DNA from 3 places in the Methylomonas sp. MK1 genome. Region 1 is predicted to be linked to each of the others. Evidence: riboswitches for the same ligand, from Rfam matches in the RefSeq annotation. Region 1 holds a riboswitch; each other region holds the start of a gene.

Region 1 (8,076 bases):
TACACTAAAGGTTTGTTACACGCTGATTACATCGGTTTGCTGGTGTTGGTAGAGTTTTTGATAACCGGCACTTGGCAGTTGCTCAAAGAACCCGCTACCGCGTGCGAGTAAGGCATAACAGGTGAATTGACATTGAACGTGTCGGTAAAGTTGTTGCCGTTACCGATAGCCAAATAACCTGATTGACCGAATGGGTGAACGAAACTAATGTTCAACTCGGTAGCCAAAATGGTTGGTGCTGCCGCGTCGGCAGCGATTTTAGCGATAACAGTGGATTTATCGGCGCTGATAGCTTTACGCCATTGGAAGGTTTGCTCAACCCAATCCATGTATTTGCCTCTGAAAGCTTGTTCCAGAGTTGGTGCTACACCGTCCACTTTGATAAAGCGGTAATGCTTGGCATGCGTGGCGTTGTTTTCCAAACTTTGGTGACCGATGGCCCAGCCTCTGTTACCGGCAGTGTTAACCGCAGTGTTGAACACGTCAGGGTTGGTAGTGGTGATTTGTTTAGAAGCAGTTTCACCATCGGCAAAGTCTTCCAAGCACAATTCCATATCACCCGAACCGCTAACTTCATGTTTCACGGGGCCCGCCAATGGAGAACCAGGCCAATCAGGTGACAAACCGGCAGAACTGCAAGGGTTGTTCAGGAATTTGACGTATTGTTGCGCGCCGGTACCGGAACCGTCGATACGTTTGCAAAAATGCACTTTGGTATCGTTAGGGGTAACGTTTCTGACAGTGCCGTCGGAATCGGTGTAAGTCAAACCGGCAGTCAAGCTGGTTAAGGCAGTGCCGTTTACTTTAAACTCGGACCATCTTTTGATTTGACCGGAGATCAATTCAGCCACTTGTTGTTTGCTCAAGCTCGGCATACAGGCTTCGGTGTAATCGCCAGGTGCGCAGCTGCCGCCAAAACCGGCCAGCAGGTTTTGCGCTCTTTGCAAAGCCACATACAAGTTATCGGAAACCGGCACACCAAATACCAAGGCCGCTGCTGGCACCACGTTAAGTGCGGCATCTGCTTTAACTGGATCAACTTCGCTAGCGTTTGAAGGTTTGTTAGGACCGACGAACAATTTTGGCTCGACATCGGAAATACCGGCATCGGACAGCACGTTGGTCAGGTTAGCGCCGCTGGCGTTGCAAAACCAAGTGTTGGTCGCGCCTTGTTGGGTGCAGTTACCGTTGTCAATACGCATAGCAGCAATCGCCACGCCGTCGATCAGCGGGTTAACACCTTGCGCAGAACCGCCGGCAGAACGTTTGTGGAACAATACTTTAGCCGTGGTTGCGGCAGCACCGTTGACGGTCAGGCCGGGTACGTTAGTAGAGTTCAGTGTGCAGAAATAAGCACTATGGTTTTTACCTTCGGAACCCGCTGTACCGTTGTCTTTAAATACATCCAAAGTACCGGCGTCGCACAAATTAACAAACAATGCCGCCAGGGCTTTGTCTTGCGCGCTAGCGCCGGACATAAAGATTTCGATATCCGGCGTGACGCTTGGCGCATGTGCGGATGCACCTTGCGAGAAACCTGCCAGAGAAGCCACTGCGATAGCAGCAGACAATAATTGATTTTTCATTGTATATCTCTCAATTGATTGAATTTAAAGTTTGAGCCGACCCGTTCATGAAGGGGGAACCAGCAAAGCAGAATCCGGCCGGCTCAAGACGTTTGCGGGATTAAACCGCCAATGATTTACGACGAGTTGCGCGCAGTACGCCCATCAAACCGGCGCCGAACATCCAAACTGCGGCAGGCAGTGGCACAGCAGCGGGTGCAGCGGTATAGGTCAAAGAACCCACGTTACCGCTAAATGAAAAATTCCATGTACCTGGGAAAGTTTCCAATTCTCCAGTATCGAAATCGTCGGCATTGACTTTTTCATGAACGAACGCCAAAGCATTGCCTAACTGACCTTGGGCCGCAAATGGCAAAGCAGTTTGGAAATCGTTACCGTAAACAGCTGTATAACCTTGTTGGCCAACAGTTCTGAAGGTGCTCAGATTGTTAGAATTGGCATCTTGAGTTTGAACAGAACCAACCATAACGTTCCATTTACTCATAGTATTACCAATGTCGCCTGCATTGCTATCGATGACGGCAGGAGAAGGAACTACTGACGTTGTGTAGAAACCAAATTTAGGCAGGTCAGTCAGGTCAGCCAGGATCCCATGACCACCAGAAACTCCCCAAGCAACATCGTTGCCGGCAGTGTAAGCAGCAGCGAATGATTGAAAGTTGTTGTCGCTCAGTGAGAAAGACAATGATTGGCTAGGGTTAGCCAGAAATTGCTCAACAGTGATACCCAAATCCAGTGTAAATGAAGTTTTCGCTGTGTAGTCAACCAGGTTGAACAAAAACTCGCTACCGTCTGCTGTTGCATCACCGATAGCTTGGATACGCGCTTCCGCGGCGCCTGAAGCGGCCGCCGCCAATACTGCAACTGCCAACAATTTTTTAGACAATTTCATTTTTAAAACCTCATGTTTAAATTTCGATTAATGACATAAGGTGACAGCCCAGCCGTCTTGACCTGCAAGACCTGTGACTTTCCGTCCCCGCTTCACAACGAGTTTGGCTTTTACACGCTTTAGATCGTACTCGACGCCATCTAACATCCTGACAGCGCCGCTTTGTTGCCCCCGCTACCATTTCCCCCTTAGCCTCCTCCCTATCCTCTTCCTTAGCCGCTCCTTGTCCGTGCCGTCCGTGTTCCCTAGTTGCTCCTGAATCCTTGCTGAACTGCCGATCCTCGACCCTTCAACTTGACGCGGATTATTCCAGAGCAATAGCGGCTTTTCGGTTACAGCATTGTTAAATTCACGTGACATGTAATACATCTGTATTACAAAGCCGGCCGCTAACACGAAAATTCAGCGGATGATCGGGCGCGGGCGGTAGCTATGAAATTTAAGATTCTTTTTGCGGGCATTGCCTCACTGCCATTGAGCGAAGGAAGAAGCCCCTTCTCCCTCCGGGAGAAGGTTGGGATGAGGGGAGATAGAACCATCCGCTCTTAACTTAATAGCAGTGGGACGTGGTCCAGGTATGAATTGTCGTGAGCTGTGGACGGCAAGGCGTATCCTGACTATTGAGCTACTTCAGCTAAACCCAAGAAGTCCGTCATGCCCGCCGGGATACCCACAGGGCACAAGAGCGGGCATCCAGTGCCATGGATGGCAAGTTTGAAGCTATCAAAGAATTCTGGTCTCGGCATTCACGGTAAACTGGACGCCTTGGGACCGCGCAGCAAATCAGCTGCGGCAACTGGGCTCCCGCCTGCGCGGGAGCGACGATACCTGAGCAGACTAAACAACACCCAGTAAGACCTTGGCATTGACGATGCCATCAGCATCGGCCGGTTTTTCAACATCGATTTGCAGCACTTGCAAACGGTGTTTGGTTTCCAAAATTGTCAACCAGGACATCAGTTGGTCGAAGGCCAGATGCTCCAGCCAGACGCTGACTTTGTCCTCGCCTTCCGGCGACAGGTGTTTGATCGCCGGCTTTATGTCCAGCTGCTGGCTGCTGAAATCGACTACCGCCAGCGGCGATTGATTAGCGCCATCCAATGCCGGTGCATCAACCGTAGCCTGTTGCCGCAAAGCCGCCGCTTCGTTACCGACTTGTTGTAAGTAGGTATAGATTTGCTGTTGCGCCTGGATTTTTAGGGTCAGCAAGCGGCTTTGTTCAGCAATTGGTTGGTAAAACAGCAGGTATGCGCCATACATCAGCACGACCAGCACACCACCCAGCGCCAGTACTCGCTCTCTGGGCGTTAATTCGGCAAAACGCTGCGCTAAATCATTTTTCGCGAATCTCAAGTTGCGCCTCCACGCCGTTTGCGCCGCTGTCGGCGGATTGAATTTTCACCTGCATACTGCTTTGCAGCTGCTGTTTGAATTGCTCCAGTTGGCCGATGTCGTCGGCAAGCAGATGTAACTGCAAACCGCCGTTCAGGAAATTGAGCTTTTTCAAGTGTACGGCCGGCGCTTCTTTCAACACCAATCCGGAACGGTAGATCAAGCGCATGAAGCCGCTACCGGCAAAAGCCTGTTGTTTTCTGAGCTGCGCCAGCTGTTGCTCGGCCTGAGCTTTGACATTGACGATGCGTTTCACATCGGGAAAAGTTTGTTTGAACAGCTCTTGGCTTTTCGCTTCCAACTCGCTTAGTTCGGCTTGTTGTTGCCAATAGGTATGTAGTAAAGCGTAGCTCTGCACCGCCAAGGCCGCAGCCAAAATGATGGCCGCCGGCAGCCACTGTTGCCAGCGGCCTTTTGGACGATGACTGACGGCATACGCACCGCTCAACAAATTCAGCTCGGCTGGCAATGACTCGACTGAGCTCGCCATGAATTGCAAAGGCTTGGCTATGACTGTTTCCAAACCGTTATTTGCCAAACCATCCGGCAGCTGGGTGTCTTCGCTGTGTTTGCATATCAGTAAAGTCTGGAAATCGGCACCTTCGGCACAGGCTTTTTCCAGCAGTTGCGGCAGAAATTGCGCATCCACGCCGCCGCCCAAATAGGCAGCGCTGCGCAAAATTGCGTTGCTTTCTTCGAGCAACAAAGTCGTTTGTCCAGGCTGATACGGCAGGCATAAGGTTTCCGGATACGCAGCTGCCAGCTCTAAACCGGCTTCGCGAAACGGAGTAAGCCGCGCCGCTAATGTGTCGTGCGTAATCGCCGCCACGGCGAGTTTATCCCGGTCCTGCTTTAACCAAACCAGATGATAATTTTCCACGTCCTCGGCCAGTAGGTCTTCCAACGCAAACGGCAAGGCTTTTTTCAGTTGCGCGGTGGTTTTAACTGCCAGCTCGATTTCCAGCAATAGCACCGAAGCGGCCGGCAATAACAGCAGTACAGACTTACCCTGCGCAGCCGCTGCCAACTCGGCCATCGTGCCTGATGCCGGCTGGCTATCAGGCTCGGCAAGATTCAACCATTCCAGTTTATCGGCAGATTCGGCACCTACTCTGACCAGCAGTTTTTCAGCCATGCGCCAAGCCCTGGCGCTGGCGCTTCACCACTTGCGCGCCACCACTATCGCGCTGCAATTGCGACTCAAACTGCAAATGGGTTTTGCCCATATCGATTTGCCCTTGTAATAAAAAGTTTTGCGAACTGACACCCAAGCCATATTTACCGATGCCGGCGTCGGCAACCGTTTCATCCTTTAAAAATTCGGCGACTTTTGCAAAAGGCTTGCCTCGGGCTCTGAATATGGATTCCGCCTGATCGGCGCTGATGTCGTCCGCCAAGCAACGCAACACCGTAGCGCTGGCGGTATTGACATTCAGCGGCGCGTAACCCTCCACCGCGTAGACATAAGGCAGCAATTTCAGATAGGTCTCGCGCGTCATGCCTTGTACCAACAGCAACTCGCTGACATCGGCAAATTGCCGGTTAGCGGCGCGGTAAGCCGGCTTTTGGCGGGTGTAGGTTTCGTCTTCCGCGCCGTGCGGATAGCTGACATCCATATCCGCATCAACCCAATCGGTTATCGCCTGCGCCAGCTCGGTTTTCAGTTTTAGAATGGCCAGCAAGCGTTCCAGGCGCTTGATATCGTCCTTGGAAATTTTGCCCTCCACCAATAGGTTGTTCAGATTAATCCGGCCCTGCAAATCCTCAATCTGTGCTTGCATCGTGCCGCCGACGACGTTTGTCCTTGCCAACGGTATAGACCATTCTTCAGCCAAACCGTAACCATTACCGGGCGTGGTGTCGGCAGCCAACCGGCCGATGGCCCAACTTTCCAAGCCGTACACGTATTCCCAGGCTTGCGCGCTACGCAGCTGATTTTCGGTGCGGCGAATATCCAACTGCCGCGCGCTGGACATCGACACCACGGCAACGGTAGCGATAGCCAGTATCAACATGACGGTGATCAACGCGATCCCGCATTGCGCCTGATGTAGCGACCTCATTCCCGCACCAGAAACAGCCGCTGAATGACACCTAAGCCGGCCAAGTTAAAATTAGCCTCCACCGCTTTGGGTAAGCCGGTACCACCGGCCGGCCAATGCGTAGTCCAGTCGCTGCCGTAAAACCGCAAATCAAGCGCCGCGACGTTCAGCAATTTTTTCCGGCGAAATTGCGTCTGCTGAGTACGATCCAACACTGTCCAAACTTGCCGATACAAGCTGCCTTTTTCCAGACGATAACTGATACGTTGCAATTGGCTGCGCATCGCCAACGCCGACCATTCCGGCACGCTACGCGTCAAGGTCAGCAAGTCTTCGCCATTACCGCCGGAAAACGCCGGCTGTTCGCTGCCGAATTCGTCCCGAATCGAGCGCGGCAAAGCCTGGGCTAAATCTTCGTTCAGCAAATACAGGGTTTGCTGCAACGCGGCGACGCTGTCCGAGCGTTTTTCCGTGCCCGCTCTGGCATCCAACACCGCGCTCAAGCCGGCGTAGGCCATGGCCGCCATGATCGCGAACACGGCCATCGCGATCAGGATTTCCAGCAAGGTAAAGCCGCGACTGGCGCTATTATTCATGGCCGGTCGGAACATAACTAAGCAATCCGGCATAAGGCGACTTGTCGCCTTCCAAAAACACTTCTATCCGATAATCCCAGACCGTGCCGCCGATACTCGGCGTTACACCGCGCTTGGCCTGCCAATACCAACGCCGGCCGGCCATCGTGTCCCAGCCATCCTGGTTTTCCGGTTTTTCGCTAGCCAGGCGCAATTGCACCGCATGATTGGCGGCTATCGTCGCGGCTATCGTTTTGTTTTCCAGATACCAAAGATTCTTGGTGTTATCGGCGGTAATTTTGATCAAGCCGGCCATCAGGATGGCTAACAGAGCCAAAGCTATCAGCACTTCCAACAGCGTGAAGCCGCCGTTGCCCGCATGTTTCATGGCTTGATGGCGACGCTGGAAACCGCTAAGCCCTCGTCCGCCCTATTACTCAGCCAAAACCGGAGATCGCTTTTTGCTAAATCCAACGCAATTTGGAACGCATCCGCGGCCCCGTCCGGCGTAAATACAATCTGCGGCTCGGGATGCACCTTGCTGCCAAAGTGCATAGTCAGGTACACCGGCTTTTCGTCCAGGGTCAACGCCAAGGTCATACCGGCTGGCAAATCCCGTTGTCTGAATAGCGCATCGCCAGTCTCCGGCTGCCACTTGCCTTGGGTCGGCGACAGAAACCTATACCCTTGACCGACCAATTCCAGACCGATGCTGTCACCGCGTATCATCGCTTCCTGCTCAGCCAGCTCAAGCAATTTTGCCAGCCGCTCAACTTCCAATTGTTGCTGCTTGCTGTGATCGGCATTGCCCATCGCCAGCATCGCCATGCTGCTCATCACGCCGATCAGGACCATCGCAATCAATAGCTCGATAAGCGTAAAGCCGCGAACCTTCAAGCCCTCAAGCTGACTTATTTTTGCGCCCAATTAGTGATGTCCGCGCCGGCTTCGCTGCCGCCTTCCACGCCGTCAGCACCGAAGGAATACAAATCAAACTCGCCGTGCGCGCCGGGCTGCATGTAAAAATACGGTTTGCCCCAGGCGTCGGCCGGCAGTTGATCCAGATAACCGCCCTGCTTCCAATGCGCGCCTTGCGGCAGATTGGCCGGCTTGTGTACCAAGGCTTCCAGGCCTTGATCGGTGGTCGGATAGCTGAAGTTATCCAGGCGATACAGATCCAGCGCGGCGCTGATGGCTCTGATGTCTTGCAAGGTGCGAGTGGCACGGGCTTCGTCCGGTCTGCCCATGATTTTCGGCACGACGATGGACGCCAAAATGCCCAAAATCACCACAACGATCATCACTTCGATCAGAGTAAAGCCTTGCTGTTTTTTATTGCTCATAGCGGTCTAAATTCGTATTGGTTAAAGCACACCCCGGTATGCGGGACAACTGGGAGAAGATTAGAAAGACAACGTGACAGGCGTATGACAAAACACCTATCTAATCAGCTGGTTCATTTCAAATATCGGCAACAGAATCGCCAGCACGATGGTCAGCACCACCAGCCCCATGAACAAAATCAAGGCCGGCTCGAATAAACCCATGGTCAATTCGGTCAGCGCCTGAATATCGCGCTCCTGATCGTC
Region 2 (8,076 bases), 1.1 Mb from region 1:
TTTGGGCGACGCCCGCCTGCTGAAAAACTACAGCCGGCAACGTCAGCAAGATCACGGTAAAACCATCGGTTTTACCAACAGCGTGGTCAAGCTGTTCTCCAACGACAACCTACCCCTGGCCGCCGTCCGCAACGCCGGCCTGACCTTGCTGGACCACCTGCCGTTTGCCAAACAATTGCTGACGCGGCATGCGATGGGTTTGGCGGGGCGGTTGCCTAAGATCGGCGAACGCAAATAAACCCAAATCGCGCCGCCTCACTCAAAGAAACTTAGCCAAATCGCCGCCACCAGACTGGCTAAAGTCAAAGCAGCGCAGATAACTCGGGCAACGGGCCTGGGACGTGCAGCAGTCCATACCAACTGCGTCGAATACGCCGCGGCCGGCAGCAAGAAGCTCAGTAAAATCATCATTAACGCCCGCCACGGCGCACAAGCTTCGTTGCAGATTAATGTCCACTGTTTCCACAAGCCGACGTCCAAAGCGACTGCGAGAATTACACCTGCCAGGTGCAATAGCCATCTGAAACCGATTTGACCCTCCCCGAAAAAAATGTCGCGCTTGATACCAACATGGAATGCGGCTTTCGAATTTCGTGCAAATCGTAGCCGTAGGTCACATTGCCGCGTAAGCGGTTATGTGACATTTCAATATTAGCTTTTGGATATGACAGGGAATGTTAACGCTCACCATGAGCTACCAGGCCAACCGGCGCTGCGGGGCTTTATCGCGCAGCGTCCAGCGACCGAAGGGAGCGAGGTTGAGCACCATGTTAGAAGTCATTCGTCTATGACCACAGTGCGTTTCACTGACATTGAATGTTTGTGACCTTCGACGATGTTTGATCTTGTTCGGAATAGCATCATGGCAACTGCTACCAATGTGATGGTGCCGATGACAGCATGTTTCCCGGAAACACCGGATTTCAAGTCAAACTCGGGCAATACGGTCACTATCAGCGGTAGCCATACGGCAAGAGTGAACAGGCTTACCCATTGATTGATCTGCGAAACAGAGAATGGTGCAGGCCCTTCAATTAAAGATAAAACGCCCTTCGCTTTTGGCCTGTGAAGAACGGTCTTATATAGAGGGCCGGTAGTTCCATCCTCAAGCATGTCAACGTGGTTTTCCCAGTTCTCTTGCCAGTACTTGCTCCCTCTGTTTGTAAGAAACCAAGCAAGAGAGAAGATCAAGCCCACGCAAGCGAGTACGTAGGCATTAAATTCCTTGTCTTTCATGTGCTCGGCAGATAACACAGCGAAGTACCCTGCGAACGTGGCTGCAATGAGCGTCCAGAAATACGTGGCGCGTTGCCAGTACAGGGAAATTTCAAATTTTCTGATATCGAGGGCGTGCTGAAGTGCGCTATCGGTTTTCTTCGGATCTGGAGTTGTGCCGAGACCGAACGATTCTTTGTATTTTTCTTCCGAAGTCACCAAAGCCTCCTATGAGTTCTAACAAGTGATTATAAAGTTTCCGTATATCACCCAAACACATGCTTAGCAACTAGCCCGCATGAAGTACAATTCGATCTAGGTTATTCACCGAATCGCCCCCTGGATTACGCTTCGCTTCATCCAGGCTACATTAGACTAAACCCTACGCCGCCTCAACACCATCCAAAACCCACCAACCATCGGCCAAAACATCCCCGGCAAGGGCACGGCGGCGGCAGTGTTGACGTTAAGCGGCGCGGTGTTTACCGACAAGCCATCCCCGCTGGCATCCGCCAAACTGTTAATCAGTAAATCAAGCTGACTGCTACCCCCGATCAGCACATTGAAGCGGATGATTGCCAGCGTAAAGCTATCGGCTTGCAGGGTTTGTAAATCCGCCGCGTCGTCCAAGGACGACTCGAACAGGTTCAGCACGCCGGGCGCAAGCAAATCGGCGGCGACACTGTTTCCACCCAAATCAAACACATCCAACTCGTCACCCAGAAGCGGGTCGCCGAAAGCCACGCCGGCAAACGCCAAATGCGTCGGATCGAACTGAATATTAAAGTCATACGTTCCTAACGCAGCGTCGCCCAAGCCGGAAATGCTCAGGCCAATTTCAATGGCTTCGGCGGTTTGGTCAAGCGGCACAAAATGTAAATCAATGGCAGCATCGGCGACACCACTGGCCGCGTATAAAGCTATGCCGGCCAGGCCGGCTTTGAATTGTTTCATCATCGTTGTTATTCCTATATTCGGCATCCTGGATTCCCGCGTGCGCGGGAATGACGGGATACTTTCGGTTCATTTAGCCGGGCAGGTGTGTCGATGGCGGGCCGACTGGCGCCGGTCTGGTTACACAGCACAGCGTGACCGCGTACACAGTAAAGTCAGCTTGCGCACATCCAACGCATTGATCACGCCGTTTTTGTCCAGATCGCGCGGGTCGTTTACGCCGGAAGCCGGTTTGTTGCGGGCAGCAATGACCACGTTCAAATCCAGTTGATCGACATCGCGGTCGCCGTCCAGATCGCCTTTTACCGCGATGTTCTCGCAGCTATCCGGTAGATGATTCAAATTGGTATCGCCGCTAACGCGGTTTTGAATATCCAGCACGTCCGACTTGCCATTGCTATTGCAATCCGGAAATACGTTTAAGTAATACACATCCTGCTCGCCGTGGTAGGTGGCAGTGTAAGCAATGTGTGCGCCGTTGGCGTCGGAGACTAACTGGGTGTAATCGCCCATTTTGTCGCTTTGCCGCTCTTCGCCGTTCACGATGTTATACGGCAGATGCGTATTGAACACGGGCGTGACCGCCTGGTTTTTGCTCCAGGTTGCGCCGCCATCCCAGGAGTAGGCGTAGTAAAGTTGGGAATAGCGGTACGGCGCGCTGCCGCTGCCGTTGCGGGTGTCGTACCACACCGCGTCGATGCGGGAATTGGCCGCCACGCCTAGCATCGGAAACCATTGATACGCATTGGCGCCGGGAGGGTCGTCATTCACGCGTACCGGTGCCGACCAAGTGGCGCCGCCGTCGCTGCTGCGCACGAAATGTATATCCTGCGGATCGTCGCCCGCTTGCCAAGCGTAGGACGTGACGTGTGCCAGCAAATAAATATTGCCGCGCAACGGCCCGGCCGATTGATCGGCAGCGATTTGCACATCACCGTCGCCGCCCAACGGATTGGGTAACTGCAAACTCGGCGACAGGAACATCATGCCGTGGCCGCCCATATCGACTTTTTGCGCGCTAAAGCTGGGCGAGGTATTAGGATCTTTGGCATCAACCGATTTCAGGAAATAATGCCCGCTACGCACTATGCCCAAGGCACTGACGGACAAAATCGTTTCATCGACGCCAAATAAATAAACCTCGCCGTCCGGGCCGATGGCCAGCCGGCCGAAACCGAAGTTTGCCACCGGCAATGCCGCGTCCGGCTCCTGGTAACTCAAACCACCATCTGTGGAACGGCTGAAATATTTGGGCACATAATGTGGGTCTGGATTGCTGTCGGCAGGCCGCCGCCAGGTGCTGTAAATATGCCCGCCGCTGGGACCGCCGGTTTTATCGATGGCCAGCCAGTTCTTGTCGCCTTTAAACTGATACACCGGCTCCGACCAGGTCACGCCGCCGTCGCCGGATTTAAACACCGACGTGCTATCCGATATTGCCAGGGACTGGTAATAAAAATTCCCCTGGCCATCGACCTCCAACACCGGATCGGTGCGGGTTTGCAGCGGTAAGGCCGGCAGCATACCGGTAGTCCAACTCGCGCCGCCGTCAAAGCTATAGGCATAGCCGCCGTGTTTGACAGCAGTGGGCGGTGAATCGAACTTACGCCAGCCCACGACAATATTGGCGGGATTTAGCGGGTTCAGGGCCAGCGTTGGCTCGTTGCCTTTGTCACCGATGATGTTTTGCCCGCCGGCATCGACATTGACCTGATGACTACGATACTGTCCAAAGCTTATTACCGGGGAAGGCCCTGCCTGCGCGGCTGTCGTCAATGTCAAACCGACGCCTACGCCTGCCGCGATTTTTACCAGCCTGACGTTACGGAAAAAGGGTATACGCCATTCGCCAGGCTCGGAGCACACAGCAGTTCGCGGCCGAGTCAATCCTGTAACTTCATCCTGTTTCATCAGACGATCTCTCTTTTAGAACGACCATTCAGAACCAGTCCAGCCAAACCACTGGCAAACAGCCATACCGTCATCGGCACCGGCACTGCCGCCGGCAGTTCTCCGGACACCACCGTGGTTTGAAAGCTGAAGGTGCCGATGCGGGTATCGCGCAAACGGGCGTCGCGAGCGCCCAGATGATCGAAGCCCCACCCTAAACCCAGATTGCCGTTGAGACTTAAAGTATCCCCGACTATTGCGGTGGTGACATCAAACAGCTCAAAACCGCCCGCATCGAAGCCGATGTGATTGGTAATCACCCAACCGGAACGCCCGGGCGTAGCCGCTTCCAGAGCAGGATCGTATTCCAAGGTCATGTCGCCCAACAACACTCTATTAGTTGGTGGCTCGACGTCCACTCTAAACCGCATGACGCCACCCAGACCGATACTACCGCTGGCAGTGCCGAACAAATTGCCGGGTTCGAACTGGAAAGTGGTATTTCTGTTCTGCCGCCCGCCCGGATTAACTATCGGACTCAACCCGTTGACACTAAATTGCAGCCCGGTCGCCGGAATTTCATCGGATACCAGATCGTATAAATCCGGAGCATTGCCGTCCCGCAACTGTACAAAGGTTTTTGATGCGGCCGAAGCGTCGTAAAACTCTTCCAGATAAATAGAAGGCCGGCAGCAAATCGGAAAGTCGGCGGTGGGTGTGTCCGGATAGTCATTCACATCGACGCTGGCGATTAGCACATCGCGGTTTAGGTTAAGGACCAGCGCACCGCCGCTTACTGTCGCGGCGTGGACATGGCCGGACATTAAAATACCGCAAACCGCCAGTAGTAACCCGGCTCCTAAATAGCGTCGTTCCGGTGCAGACGGCGGTTGAGCGACTGTAGTGGATTCCAACCTGCACGGGAATGGCGAATCCAGGGAATTTAATAGTTTCGCGGCCAACAGCATGCCGGATGATCGATGATTATTGATTTTCATAATGTCACACTCCTTGAAAGATATGGCCTACGGCCTATGCCGATAAAGCCCAAAAAGCCGCTACCGAATAACCAGACCGCAGCGGGCAGCGGCACCGCCGATACCTGACCGCAACCGGCATAGGCACCCGTGCCCAAACAGAAACTGCCGACATCGACCAGTTGCACGCCTTGCAACATGCCGGCGTTTTCCGGCGACATCAGTAAATCGCCGCTAAACTGCCAGTTTTCGGCGTTGGTAAAGCTCAGGCTTAGGTTGTTTAAGTCGTACACCGCCATCGTGAAATAAATGTTATTGGCTAGGTACCAGCCGGTGCGGCCCAAAGTTTGCCGGCCGGCATCGTATAGCAGCGAAAAATCGCCGTTGACCAAGCCGGCCCCGCCGGGTGGCCAGTTGGGCGCATAAAACCCCTGCACGCCGCTCATACCGACTTGCGCCCCGGCCATACCGGCCAGAGTGCCGGTATCGATGGCAAACTCGGCTGACGTCGCTTTGACATGACGCTGACTGGCTTGCGGACTAGGATCGTTACCGATAGCCGTCAACTCGAACACCTGATTAAGTCCGGAAATCTCGGTGTTGTTGAGTTGGCTAAGCAAATGGTCGCCGGTATTGGCCGGATTATCGGCATTGGACGTTGCAGTACTCCAAAACGTCGACAAGTAATAACCCCCGGCGTAAGGCGCCAGCGCATTGCGGTCCAGGTTCATCGTAAAAGTGCCGCCGGATGGCGCATTCAATATCGCGGCATCGGCGCTTGGAGATACCATCCCCATGCCGATAGCCAGCACGGCCAAAACGGGATAGCCGTGGTTTTTGTTGATCTTCATAAAAGCCCTACAGCGGATAGTCAGAATAAGCCCTCTCCCTGCCTGAATACGCAAACAGCCGCAGTGCACGGCATGCTGGCAAGAAGAAGGATTTATTTCAATAAGCTAAGGCCCGGAGCGAATCTTGGCGACCGCCCCAAGCCCACTTTCGAGTTAAGCCGCGACAGAGGCTTTTTTGCGACTTGCACCCAGCAAGCCCAGCAGACCGCTGCCGAACATCCAGACCGCCGCCGGTACCGGTACCGCCGATGGCGCAGTACTGGGAGCCAGACTAAAAGTACCGACCACGGCATTGGTATTGGCACCAACCAAACCGGCCCACAACCCGGTCCATTGCAAATCGCCGCTCAGTAGTAATTCGCCATTGCTGTTCAACGACTCGGCGACGTTGGTCAGCTTCAAGAAATTTTGGTAACCGAAACCGGTATCGAAGGTTTTTATATTCCAGGTGCTCCCGGTTTTTACCAGGCTAAAGTCGTAGGGCGTCAAAATGCCGCTGCCGCCTTGGCTGGTCAACAACCAGGCGCCGCTCAGACCGATTTGACCGATCGAGGTGTTGCCGGCGTCCATCGTTGTGGCTTGTTCGGTACGGCCATAGGGGCCGGCAGCCGGATAGCTGTTGGTCGTGGTGTTGCTGTTAACCGCAAACGACATCGCTGTGCTAGCGGTTGCCGATAGCGCCGTTCCGCCGTTGGTTGCGCCGGTAATGCCGAGTAAATTATCGCTGGCGCCCCAATGTTTCGCGACAATCCAGCCATTCGGATACCCGCTGCCGACATTGACAGATGCCGCCGCAAAAGCGGCATTGTTGATGGTGATGGTGGCATCGCCGCTAACTTGTGCAGCGCTCGCTGTTGCAGGCGCTAAAACGGCGGTCAATGCGCTGAAGGCTAACAGGCCGGCGCTTGCCAGTTGAGTGCGGTTGTAGTGCAAGATTGTCATTTTTTATTCCTTAATAAATTACGGTTAAAGTTAATCTGCAAATCGCCAACCCGAATTTAGGGCATTTAACTTGCAGGTAACCCGGCTGTCTTAATCTCCAAGACCCGTGGCTTTCCGGCTCCGTCTCGCGGCGGATGTGGCATGTTTGTCGCGGTCCTTACGACATCACTCTAAATCCCTGAGTGAGGTGCTCCTGAAAAACTCCTGTGGCAAATAGATAACGACGGCATCAATACTTGATCGAAAGACTCAGGAATCCCGCGCGGCCGGGTGCCGGCGCCACCCGGCCCTCGAAATAGCCGTAGGGCTGAAAATAATCCTCATCGCTGAGATTCTTGACGGTAGCCGCCCATTTGAAACTCCCGGTTTCGTAAGCTAACGCCGCGTCGAAGCTGTGGTAGCCGGCGGTTTTGAAGCGGTTGTCGTCGGACAAATACGCCCCGGCACGGGCATAAACGCCGAAACCCAAGCTAAAGCCTTGCAGCGCATCCTGCTGAAAACGGTAATGCGCCCAGAGCCGCCCGGCATCCTCCGGGACTTGGGCTAAGCGAGTGCCGGCAGCCACCCCGGCTTCGTCGTCCATGAACCGGGCGTCGGTATGCGCATAGTTCGCCAGCACGCTGAAGCCCTCGACCGGTTGCCAGAGCAAATCCATTTCAACACCACGCGAGCGTTGCTGGCCGGCGGCGACCGAACGCCGCTGAAAATCGCTGCTGTCGGTGACCGCGACCTGGCTGCGCTCGATTTGATACAGCGCCAGCTGGCCGCTGAATTGATGTGAAAAATTGAATTTCAGGCCGGTTTCCAGATGACTCGACAATTCCGGCGCCGGCGTATCGACGAAATTCACAAAGGGTTGGCCGCGCATGCCTTCGCTGTAGGAAATAAACCAGGAAACCTCGTCGCTCAGATCGATCACACCACCGAGTCGCGGCAGCCATTTCAGCGTATCGGTTTTAGCGTGTACCCCGGTTTGGGCATTATTAAAATCGATGCCAACCTTGCCCAGCCTGACACCGGACAGCCAATGCAAACGCCGGTACAGAGTGCTTTGCCACTGGAGGTAAGCGCCGTAAGTGATGTTTTCGATGAACTGATTTTCCAGGCCCGGCCCCGGCACAGCATAAGGGGTGTCAAATATCGGCGCCCGCAGATCGACCGTACCGACACCCAAACCCAAGGGGCCAAAATCGCCCTCGATAAAGCCTGCATCGCACAAGCGACTGTAATCCGCGCCCAGCAACAGA
Region 3 (8,076 bases), 810 kb from region 1:
CGGTATGCCCCCAGTTTGTCGCGCCATCTTTATAAGCTTTGGCGCCCATGCCTATGCCGTGGCCGCTGGCGGTTTGCGAGTTCGCTACGCCGCCGTCGTTGTGGATCATCGCGACCCAGGTGGCGGGCAAATTGCCAATATAGCCTGGATCGCCATCAGACCATGGGCCCGTGGCGGAACCGTCCGGTGGGAAGGTATCGCCGGCGGCCAAATTGTAGGTTACGTGAGCGCTAGCCAAGCCGCTGACTGACATCAACGCGCCCATGGCGCCCGCTAATGCTAGTTTTTTTAATGGTGAGTTTGCAGTCATTTTGGATCTCTATCGAATGAAATAAATGAGAGGAAGCCTTTCGTTAAACAATGCTTGGTGAGGGGATTGCCGTTGTCTGGCGGCAATCCCGCTTGGCAATTAAGCCGCTAGTGGTTGTTTGCGGCGACCGAAACCGATCAAGCCGGCCATGGCGCTGCCGAACAGCCAGACTGCGCCTGGAACAGGCACGGCCGAAGTAGTTACCAATACGTCGTAGGTTACGCCATCGAGTGCGCCGCCACCGTGTGCGCCGACCACCAAGGTATAAAAGCCATTGGTGTGCAGCCCGGGTGTGCCGGTTGCATTCCATTCGGCTTGGTCGAACACAAACGAGTAGAACAAGGTGTCGGAAGTACTGCTCATGCTGGCCGTCCAGATAGCTTCGCCCAAGCTTGAGCCTTGCAGGCCGGTTTCGCCGATTGTGGCAGCCGCGTTACGGTCAGATGTGGAGCTGCTGTCTACATTGCGATACAGGGCAACATCCAATAAACCGTTAAATTGGCTGTAATCGGCGTCGTTTTTCACGGTAATGGTGGTTTTGATATTGCCGGCGCTGGCGCAGTTAGCGCTTGCTGTGTTTGCGCCGCAGCTAATATGAATCAAACCGTAATCCAGTCCCAGGCCGGTTGATGCCGAATTGCCTGCTACCGCCAAGTAAGGATGGTCGCCATCAGCGGGCAAATCAGCCATGATGGTGCCCCAGGTAGCGGCGTTGGTGCCGCCGTTTTTGTCCGAGTAAGCTTTCCACAAGCTACCGATAGTGTTGGTGCCGAAGCTAGGGTTTGAGCTAATGAGGTTTGCTGTCAAGGCGCCAGTGTTGTCTGTAGCGCTTGAGCCGGTATGCAATTCGCGCTTGGTGAAACCGGTAGCGGTTGTGTGCTGACCGGAGTACCACATATAAGGTAGGTTACCTGCTACTTCTGTGGCTGTCTCAGCCGCTGTACCTGTGCCAGGGATCAAGGTGTTCGCGCTTAAGTCGCCCACTGTATAAACGTTGGTACCGTTCGCGATTCTATTGGTGCCGTTAGAGTTGGCGGAAACACCGTCGGTGCCGTTGATGCTGTTGGCGATGCCGAAGCCGATTGCTGAGTTACCCGAGGCTACTGTACCCGCGCCGGTCAGATTGTAGTAAGAATGTGCAAACGCTTGGCCTGAAACGCCCGCTAGGCCAGCTGTCAAAATAGCTGCTATAGCCGTTTTATGAAAGATCATGATCGTCCTCTTTGTTATTGGAATTAAAGGTAACAGCGAAACTGACAAAACTTGACCAATTGCATCGAGCCAAATTTTGTCCTCGCCCATGGCGCGCATGGGGGCAATCCGGCCTTCTTTAAATCGTTTTATAAGAACCGTGATTTTCCGGCCCCGCCTCACGACGGGTGTGGCAATTCTTGCTTTCAGAGATTTGCTAATTACGCCAGCGGCAGACATGGCAGGGATAGAGACCTACTAACCGCTTTTTTTAAAGCAAACCACGAAGCAAGTACACTAGTTGAAGCGAATAGTGGGCCAACTTAATAAAATATATAAATTTCATTGCATTACTGCTTATTTTGCCTGGGATGGCGTGAGTGAGCGGCGAGCGAAACTCAGCGAAATAGCTCAGACGCTTGCTTCATATAACACAGTTCAATTATTGGGGAATATTCCGGGGTTGGCGCTGAAGCTTGTTTTGGTGGATTTGATAAGGAATTTCTTTATTTTCTAGTCGTTTATTGTTAGGTTGTTGCGCCGCTAATTGGGTTGGCACGAGATTTTTCAGTGGAGAGATGTATGCAAAAAACCGATAAAACCCCGTTGTGGGTGTTTCTGGCACTGTCCAGTATAGAAACCCGCAAAGGCGCATTACTGTTGATCTGGAGTAGTATTGTTTTTACTCTGTACTGTGTGCCTTGGCCACTCTATTTCGATGGCAACGGCTGGGTTGCCAAATTATTTTTAATCGACGATTGGGAATGGTTTGCGATGATGCTGCCCATGACGTTCTGGTATTGGCTGAGCATGAGATGGGTGGATAAAAACGGCGGCTGGCGTTTGGCCGGTGCGTGATATGCCGCACTATTTTTTAGGGGCATGATTCGTCAGACCTTTGTGTTTGCTCCAGAAAGATTAGCTCGTAGATTCTCTTTCGATCTTTTAAGCGGCTAGCTTAATTCCGTATTTGCCAAGGCGCGTAGGGGTTTATATCGGGTGAGCAAACGGGGTTAAGGTTTTGCTACCAAAAATCGATTGTGAATACTCAGGTGGCCGCCATCCAAGTTTGGTTGGCTTTCCACCTTATTAAGCGAGCGGCGGTAGTATATCGCTGCGGTGCTTTCTTCAATTTAGTGTTGTTTCTATGCTTTCACACATTCTGCCCAAAGCCGAAATCTCCATTCGCGAAAACCTGCGTTGGTTATACATTCTTAGAAATTTGATGCTGTTTGCCGTCACGGTAGCGGTATTTATCGCGGTGAACGGTTTGGGTATCAATTTGCCGCAAAATCAGTTGTGGCTGGCGATTTTTGCGATTTCCATACTCAATCTATACACCTGGCTGCGACTGAGAACGCCGGAAGAAGTAACCGAGCACGAGATTTTTTCGCAAATATGCATGGATGTGTTGGCGCTGGCCTATTTGCTTTATCTCACTGGCGGCGCGTCAAACCCGATTATTTGGGTGTTTCTTTTACCATTAATTGTTACCGCTATCATGCTACCGCAGGCTTATGCCTGGAATATGGTAATCATTACGTCCTGCGTCTATACCGTGCTGATTGCCTACAACGTACCCTTGCCGGCCGTGGAGCCGCATATGGCGCATCCGGCAATGGCGGAGATGACGCCGGAAATGAGTCTGCAAATGCATTTGATGAACGACAGGCGGTATTTCAATCTGCATGTATTTGGTATGTGGTTTGGTTTTGTGTTTAGCGCCGGCTTGGTGGCTTTTTTCGTAGTCGAACTGTCCAAAACCTTGAAAGAACGTGAGCGAAATTTAGCGGATGCCCGCGAGAGTGCGCTACGCGACGAACGAGTTGTATCCCTGGGCACCTTGGCGGCTAGTGCCGCGCACGATATGGGCACACCGTTGGGGACGATTGCCATTTTGACGCATGAGATGGCGGAAGAGTTGTCGGAGCATCGTTACCCGGATATGCATCAGAAGCTGGTGATAGTTCAGCAGCAGATTGATCGCTGTAAGCAGGCCTTGTCGGTGATGTCGGCCTCCGCCGGCGAGATGCGGGCGGAATCCGGCAAGGTGATGCTGGTGAGCGAGTACATCGATGAAGTGTTGGGGCAGTGGCGCACGCATAAAGCCGCTACCCGGCTTAAACTATTTATATCGCCGGATGTGGATATGGACGCGCGGGTGATTGCGGAGCGTACTGTGACACACTCCATCATCAATATTCTAAATAACGCAGCAGAGGCATCGCCGGTCGACGCGGGCATCGAGTTTCATGTGGAATGGGACGAGGAAACACTAAATTTGAAAATCAGGGATTTCGGTCCAGGTTTGCCCGCTGAATTTATCGAGTTTGCCGGGCATCAACCGGTCAAGAGCAATAAGCAAGGCATGGGGGTTGGCTTGTTTTTGACTTATACCACTATCAAGCGGCTCGGCGGTAAAATACAGTTCAGTAATTTAGAGTCGGGCGGCGCCTGCGTCGAAATCAGTTTGCCGCTATTAGCTAAGGAGAGTACGCATGAACGAATTACCTACGGATAAGCCCAATTTACTGCTGGTCGATGATGACGTCACCTTTTGTTCGGTGCTGAAGCCGGCGTTGGAAAAGCGCAATTTTCAAGTGACTGTCGCCAATGATGTCGATACGGCAATGAAACTGGCGGAACAAACCGAGCCCGAATATGCGGTAATCGACTTACGAATCGGTTTTGACTCCGGTCTGGAAATGGTCAAAAAATTGATTTCCTTGGATGACAATACCCAAATCGTCATGTTGACCGGCTTTGCCAGTATAGCCACAGCTGTAGAGGCTATAAAATTAGGTGCTATCCATTATCTGACCAAGCCGGCGAATGCCGATGAGATTGTTAGTGCCTTATACAAAAACGAAGGCGATGCGTCGGTAGCTATCAGTGACAATCCGCTATCGGTAAAGCGCTTGGAGTGGGAGCACTTGCAAAAAGTGCTGATGCAGCACGACGGTAACATCTCAGCCGCCGCCAGAGCATTAAATATGCACAGAAGAACCTTGCAAAGAAAGCTGGAAAAAAGGCCGGTAAAAGAGTAAAGGACCGGCATTATTTAGGAAGGGAAAGCATTGTTTTTGTATTTATTACAATTAGTCGTTGCAAAGCTAATATTTCTGAGTATAATGGGCGGCTCATTCAGGGGGTCGTTAGCTCAGCCGGTAGAGCACCGCACTTTTAATGCGATGGTCGTGCGTTCGAATCGCACACGACCCACCATCAATTCGATAAGCAAATCAACCAGTTACTGAGAAATCAGAGCTGGTTTTTTTGTGCCTGAAATTCGGCTTGCGTGATTTTTGCGTGACTTGATTGTCACTGCGGCCTACGCCAACTTTGTCGCCATGCTGAATCACCATTTCAGCCGATAGCAGCTTTCATTCAAACCAATACAATTAAGTCACCGATTGCTATCATCGGTGACAATCACTTAGCTCAGCTTGCTATTGCCATTGTTCGACGCTCAGTTGCAAATCGCTTCCCCTTCTTGGAAGATCGTAAAGCCCTTCCTAAGTTTGGCATTAGCCAGTAACAGGCCTACACTGACTTTCCACATAAGCTTCCATTGGAAAGCGAGCATGGTATGACAACATCAATGAGCTGGAGCTGGCACCGAATCACTCTTTCCCGTCAAGAATATGAATCTGGCGAATTGCACGTCCTTCAGGGAGCATTTCATGCCGCCTATATTGCCAGAAATGGGCCTGAAGGTATGGCGATGTTTGGCTGTTGGGCGGATGATGATTGCTATTTCGTTTATATCAGCCCCAGATCAGTCCGACATGTCTTGCCAATACTTGATGCGTATTCGGCAAAGGCATGTGATATGCCAGAAATTTCTTGTTTGTCTTTGATATATGGAGATGAGTCAAGTCACTCATATTTCGATGTCGAGTTCGAAGCGTGATGCATCGACCAGCAGCTGACGACCCACAAGAGTCAGTTATACTAATTTTATCGATGACTCAATACTGACGGAAAGCAGCCAATCAAATTTAGAATACTAAAAATATTAACCTTTGTCGCTAGTTGATTTATGGTGGTCATGGGTAGAATATAGAGCGATAAGTATTTGACCAAAAATGCTTTTTCGCCGGAGTCTCGCCCATGACCACAGACGACTTTATCATTGAATTGTTTTGACGAATAGATGACCGAATGACCGATGTTTCTCGCCACAGTCAAGCCGATCTCTAGCAATAGGTGTGTGTTTCGCAACGAGTTCAAGTGCATCAAAAAAATGGCCTGAGAGCTTCCTAAATCTGGATTGATCTCAAAGTGGCCTTGAGATAATGCAGTAGCTTTTAAACTATTTTGTTTTATATTTATTCAAATCATGTGATTTATTATAAAGGCCGCTACTTATGAGTATGAAAAATGAAAAATATAAAGTCTTTTGCCTAATCATTATGATTGTTATCGGACTAAATCATCAATCCAAAGCTGATTTAGTAGATGGATTAAAGGCTGAAGCCGATGGAGACTTTAATAAAGCCATTAACGAGTTCATATTAGCTGCCAACAGCGGGGTTTCGCAAGCACAATACAAACTTGGTGTTTTATATTCTGAAGGGAAAGGTGTGCGTAAAGACTATAAAGTCGCCATTGATTGGTTTAATAAGGCCGCTAATAACGGTTACTCTGATGCAAACAATGCATTAGGGGTTATGTATATGAATGGGCATGGTGTTACTCAAGACAATGCGAAAGCATTTTTATTAATTAGTAAAGCCGCCAATGATGGTGTTATAGCAGCATATAATAATATTGCTTACATGTATGAGAGGGGCAAAGGAGTTGTCCAGGATTACGCAAAAGCCGAAGATTGGTATTTGAAAGCAGCCAAGAAAGGTTCTGCACTTTCTCAATATAATCTAGGACGCATGTATTCTCAATATAGTTATGGAAAATATAATGTTGAAATTGCATACATGTGGTTTAATTTAGCAGCATCAAATGGTAATAAAGATGCCCCGGGGGCTAGAGATGCAGTTGCAGGTGTTATGACCCCTGAGCAATTACGTAATGCGCAGAACCTTACAGAGCATTGGTTGAAAGAATAGCCATTTTTAAATGTGTAGAAGTAGTGCTGAAAATTGTGACACTACTAGTAGAAATAGTGTCACAACAGTAAATCATTTTTTTTAAAATCTATCGTGCTGAACCTGCACAGGTTTGTCCAGAAGGACAAGGTCTGCTAATAGAACGCTCTTTTTCGCAAGTAAAATCAGCCTGATTACATGCAGAAATCTTTTGTTCAAGAATAGGTCCGCAAGCAATCTTTGTTCTATCCAGGCATTCCGCTGCTTTTTTTCTGGCATCTTCACAAACTTGCTGTGCAGCTAAACAGTCTGCTTTAGCTGTGGGCAATATAGTTACCATGCTTATAGCATTGACACTTATAAATAAAAGATTTTTTATACCTAATTTCATATTTACCCCCTTCTGTTTAGTAAATTATGGATGTTAGCTAACAATCAAGAGAGAATAAGTCTATCAATCCATCATTTTCAGTCTTGTTCTTGTTGTTCTAAACTGTTGACCAATAACCGAGCCAGGCTGTTCCCAAGTCAGTATTTTGTATGTCAACAGTGTTTGGTTGCCAACATCTTGCCGAGTCTCTAGCTGGAAAGCTCTATTTCCCACGTCTGGATTGAATTGCTCAGAAATACCATTCCGCCAAGTTGCATTGAGTTTGTGATGTTCTCCTTTGGGTATGGAAACAGTAAACCTGCCCCCTAATGGTAGATCGAATGTTTTTACTGGGTCCTCTCTATCTTGCTTGGAGTAGGTTTGTTGTTCAGCACAGATCTTTAGGCTTGCCTGATGAGAGCCAAAATAAAGCTCAGCTTGTGCTCTTGAATCAGATGTAGTCCATTGTGCATTTGCAATATTCCCTCCGTTCCAATTGCAACTACCGTTAGCATTGTCGTTACAGTTAATATATGGTTTCACAAGGCGAACAAATTTATCAGCCTCCGGTTTTTCAGCTGTAAGAGCGACTCCATATTTACCTAAACAATAATCGCCAGTAAGAGCTGCGCATCTACCATCGTCATGATTTTTCCAGTTATGAAAGAATTCCGGAGTGTTGACAGGATCTCCGCAGACTGGCTTAGTACTGATCGTTTTATCTTCGGGAGTTAGTTTAACTTGTCGAACATTAACATAAGGACGAACCTCCCGAGTCACTGAGCTAACAACATCACCTCTCGTAGTGATAGCAGTAAATATTGCTTCACCAGCATCTTCAGTTGCCCATCGGCATTCAAATACTATTCCGTCACCTTGACTTGGAATTACCATGTTCTTCCACCGGTCGTTCTTACCGCTACAACGGAGTCTGGCAGGATTTATATCCTTGAGACGTGGTTTATCTCCACCGAAGTTCGCATCAAATCGAACGGAAAATTGCAGCATTTCACCAATCTCTTGAACCGAGATTTTGACTGGATAGCTACCTGTCGTACTACTCGCGTATTGAAAAACCTGATGAATGCAAAGATTGTAACCAGATTGTGAAATTGGATCAGCAGAACGCCTCCAAAACTCATCATTAAACTCTTGCC

What was found. Region 1 has a riboswitch for cyclic di-GMP ahead of G006_RS0106185 (hypothetical protein). Riboswitches for the same ligand answer to the same signal wherever they lie in the genome.
Region 2: it holds a riboswitch for cyclic di-GMP, as region 1 does, so the genes downstream of both, G006_RS0111395 (hypothetical protein) here and G006_RS0106185 (hypothetical protein) in region 1, are expected to answer to the same signal.
Region 3: it holds a riboswitch for cyclic di-GMP, as region 1 does, so the genes downstream of both, G006_RS29120 (hypothetical protein) here and G006_RS0106185 (hypothetical protein) in region 1, are expected to answer to the same signal.

The regions. Positions count from the first base shown of each region.
Region 1 is NZ_AQOV01000001.1:1,343,720-1,351,795, forward strand. It holds gene G006_RS0106180 (hypothetical protein) at 27-1,586, opposite strand; gene G006_RS0106185 (hypothetical protein) at 1,687-2,478, opposite strand; cyclic di-GMP riboswitch class I at 2,518-2,596, opposite strand; gene gspM (type II secretion system protein GspM) at 3,316-3,831, opposite strand; gene gspL (type II secretion system protein GspL) at 3,812-5,005, opposite strand; gene gspK (type II secretion system minor pseudopilin GspK) at 4,998-5,933, opposite strand; gene gspJ (type II secretion system minor pseudopilin GspJ) at 5,930-6,508, opposite strand; gene gspI (type II secretion system minor pseudopilin GspI) at 6,501-6,875, opposite strand; gene gspH (type II secretion system minor pseudopilin GspH) at 6,872-7,414, opposite strand; gene gspG (type II secretion system major pseudopilin GspG) at 7,399-7,830, opposite strand; gene gspF (type II secretion system inner membrane protein GspF) at 7,927-8,076, opposite strand, start outside.
Region 2 is NZ_AQOV01000001.1:2,404,607-2,412,682, forward strand. It holds gene ubiH (2-octaprenyl-6-methoxyphenyl hydroxylase) at 1-238, shown strand, start outside; gene G006_RS0111370 (RipA family octameric membrane protein) at 778-1,434, opposite strand; gene G006_RS0111375 (cohesin domain-containing protein) at 1,591-2,172, opposite strand; gene G006_RS0111380 (hypothetical protein) at 2,290-4,080, opposite strand; gene G006_RS0111385 (hypothetical protein) at 4,080-5,057, opposite strand; gene G006_RS0111390 (hypothetical protein) at 5,054-5,887, opposite strand; gene G006_RS0111395 (hypothetical protein) at 6,041-6,829, opposite strand; cyclic di-GMP riboswitch class I at 6,902-6,980, opposite strand; gene G006_RS0111400 (TonB-dependent siderophore receptor) at 7,059-8,076, opposite strand, start outside.
Region 3 is NZ_AQOV01000001.1:2,152,393-2,160,468, reverse strand. It holds gene G006_RS0110160 (hypothetical protein) at 1-310, opposite strand, end outside; gene G006_RS29120 (hypothetical protein) at 410-1,522, opposite strand; cyclic di-GMP riboswitch class I at 1,622-1,706, opposite strand; gene G006_RS0110145 (hypothetical protein) at 2,084-2,359, shown strand; gene G006_RS0110140 (ATP-binding protein) at 2,649-4,022, shown strand; gene G006_RS0110135 (response regulator transcription factor) at 4,000-4,548, shown strand; tRNA gene G006_RS0110130 (tRNA-Lys) at 4,651-4,726, shown strand; gene G006_RS27740 (hypothetical protein) at 5,091-5,414, shown strand; gene G006_RS25395 (tetratricopeptide repeat protein) at 5,872-6,570, shown strand; gene G006_RS28315 (hypothetical protein) at 6,659-6,940, opposite strand; gene G006_RS0110110 (hypothetical protein) at 7,004-8,076, opposite strand, start outside.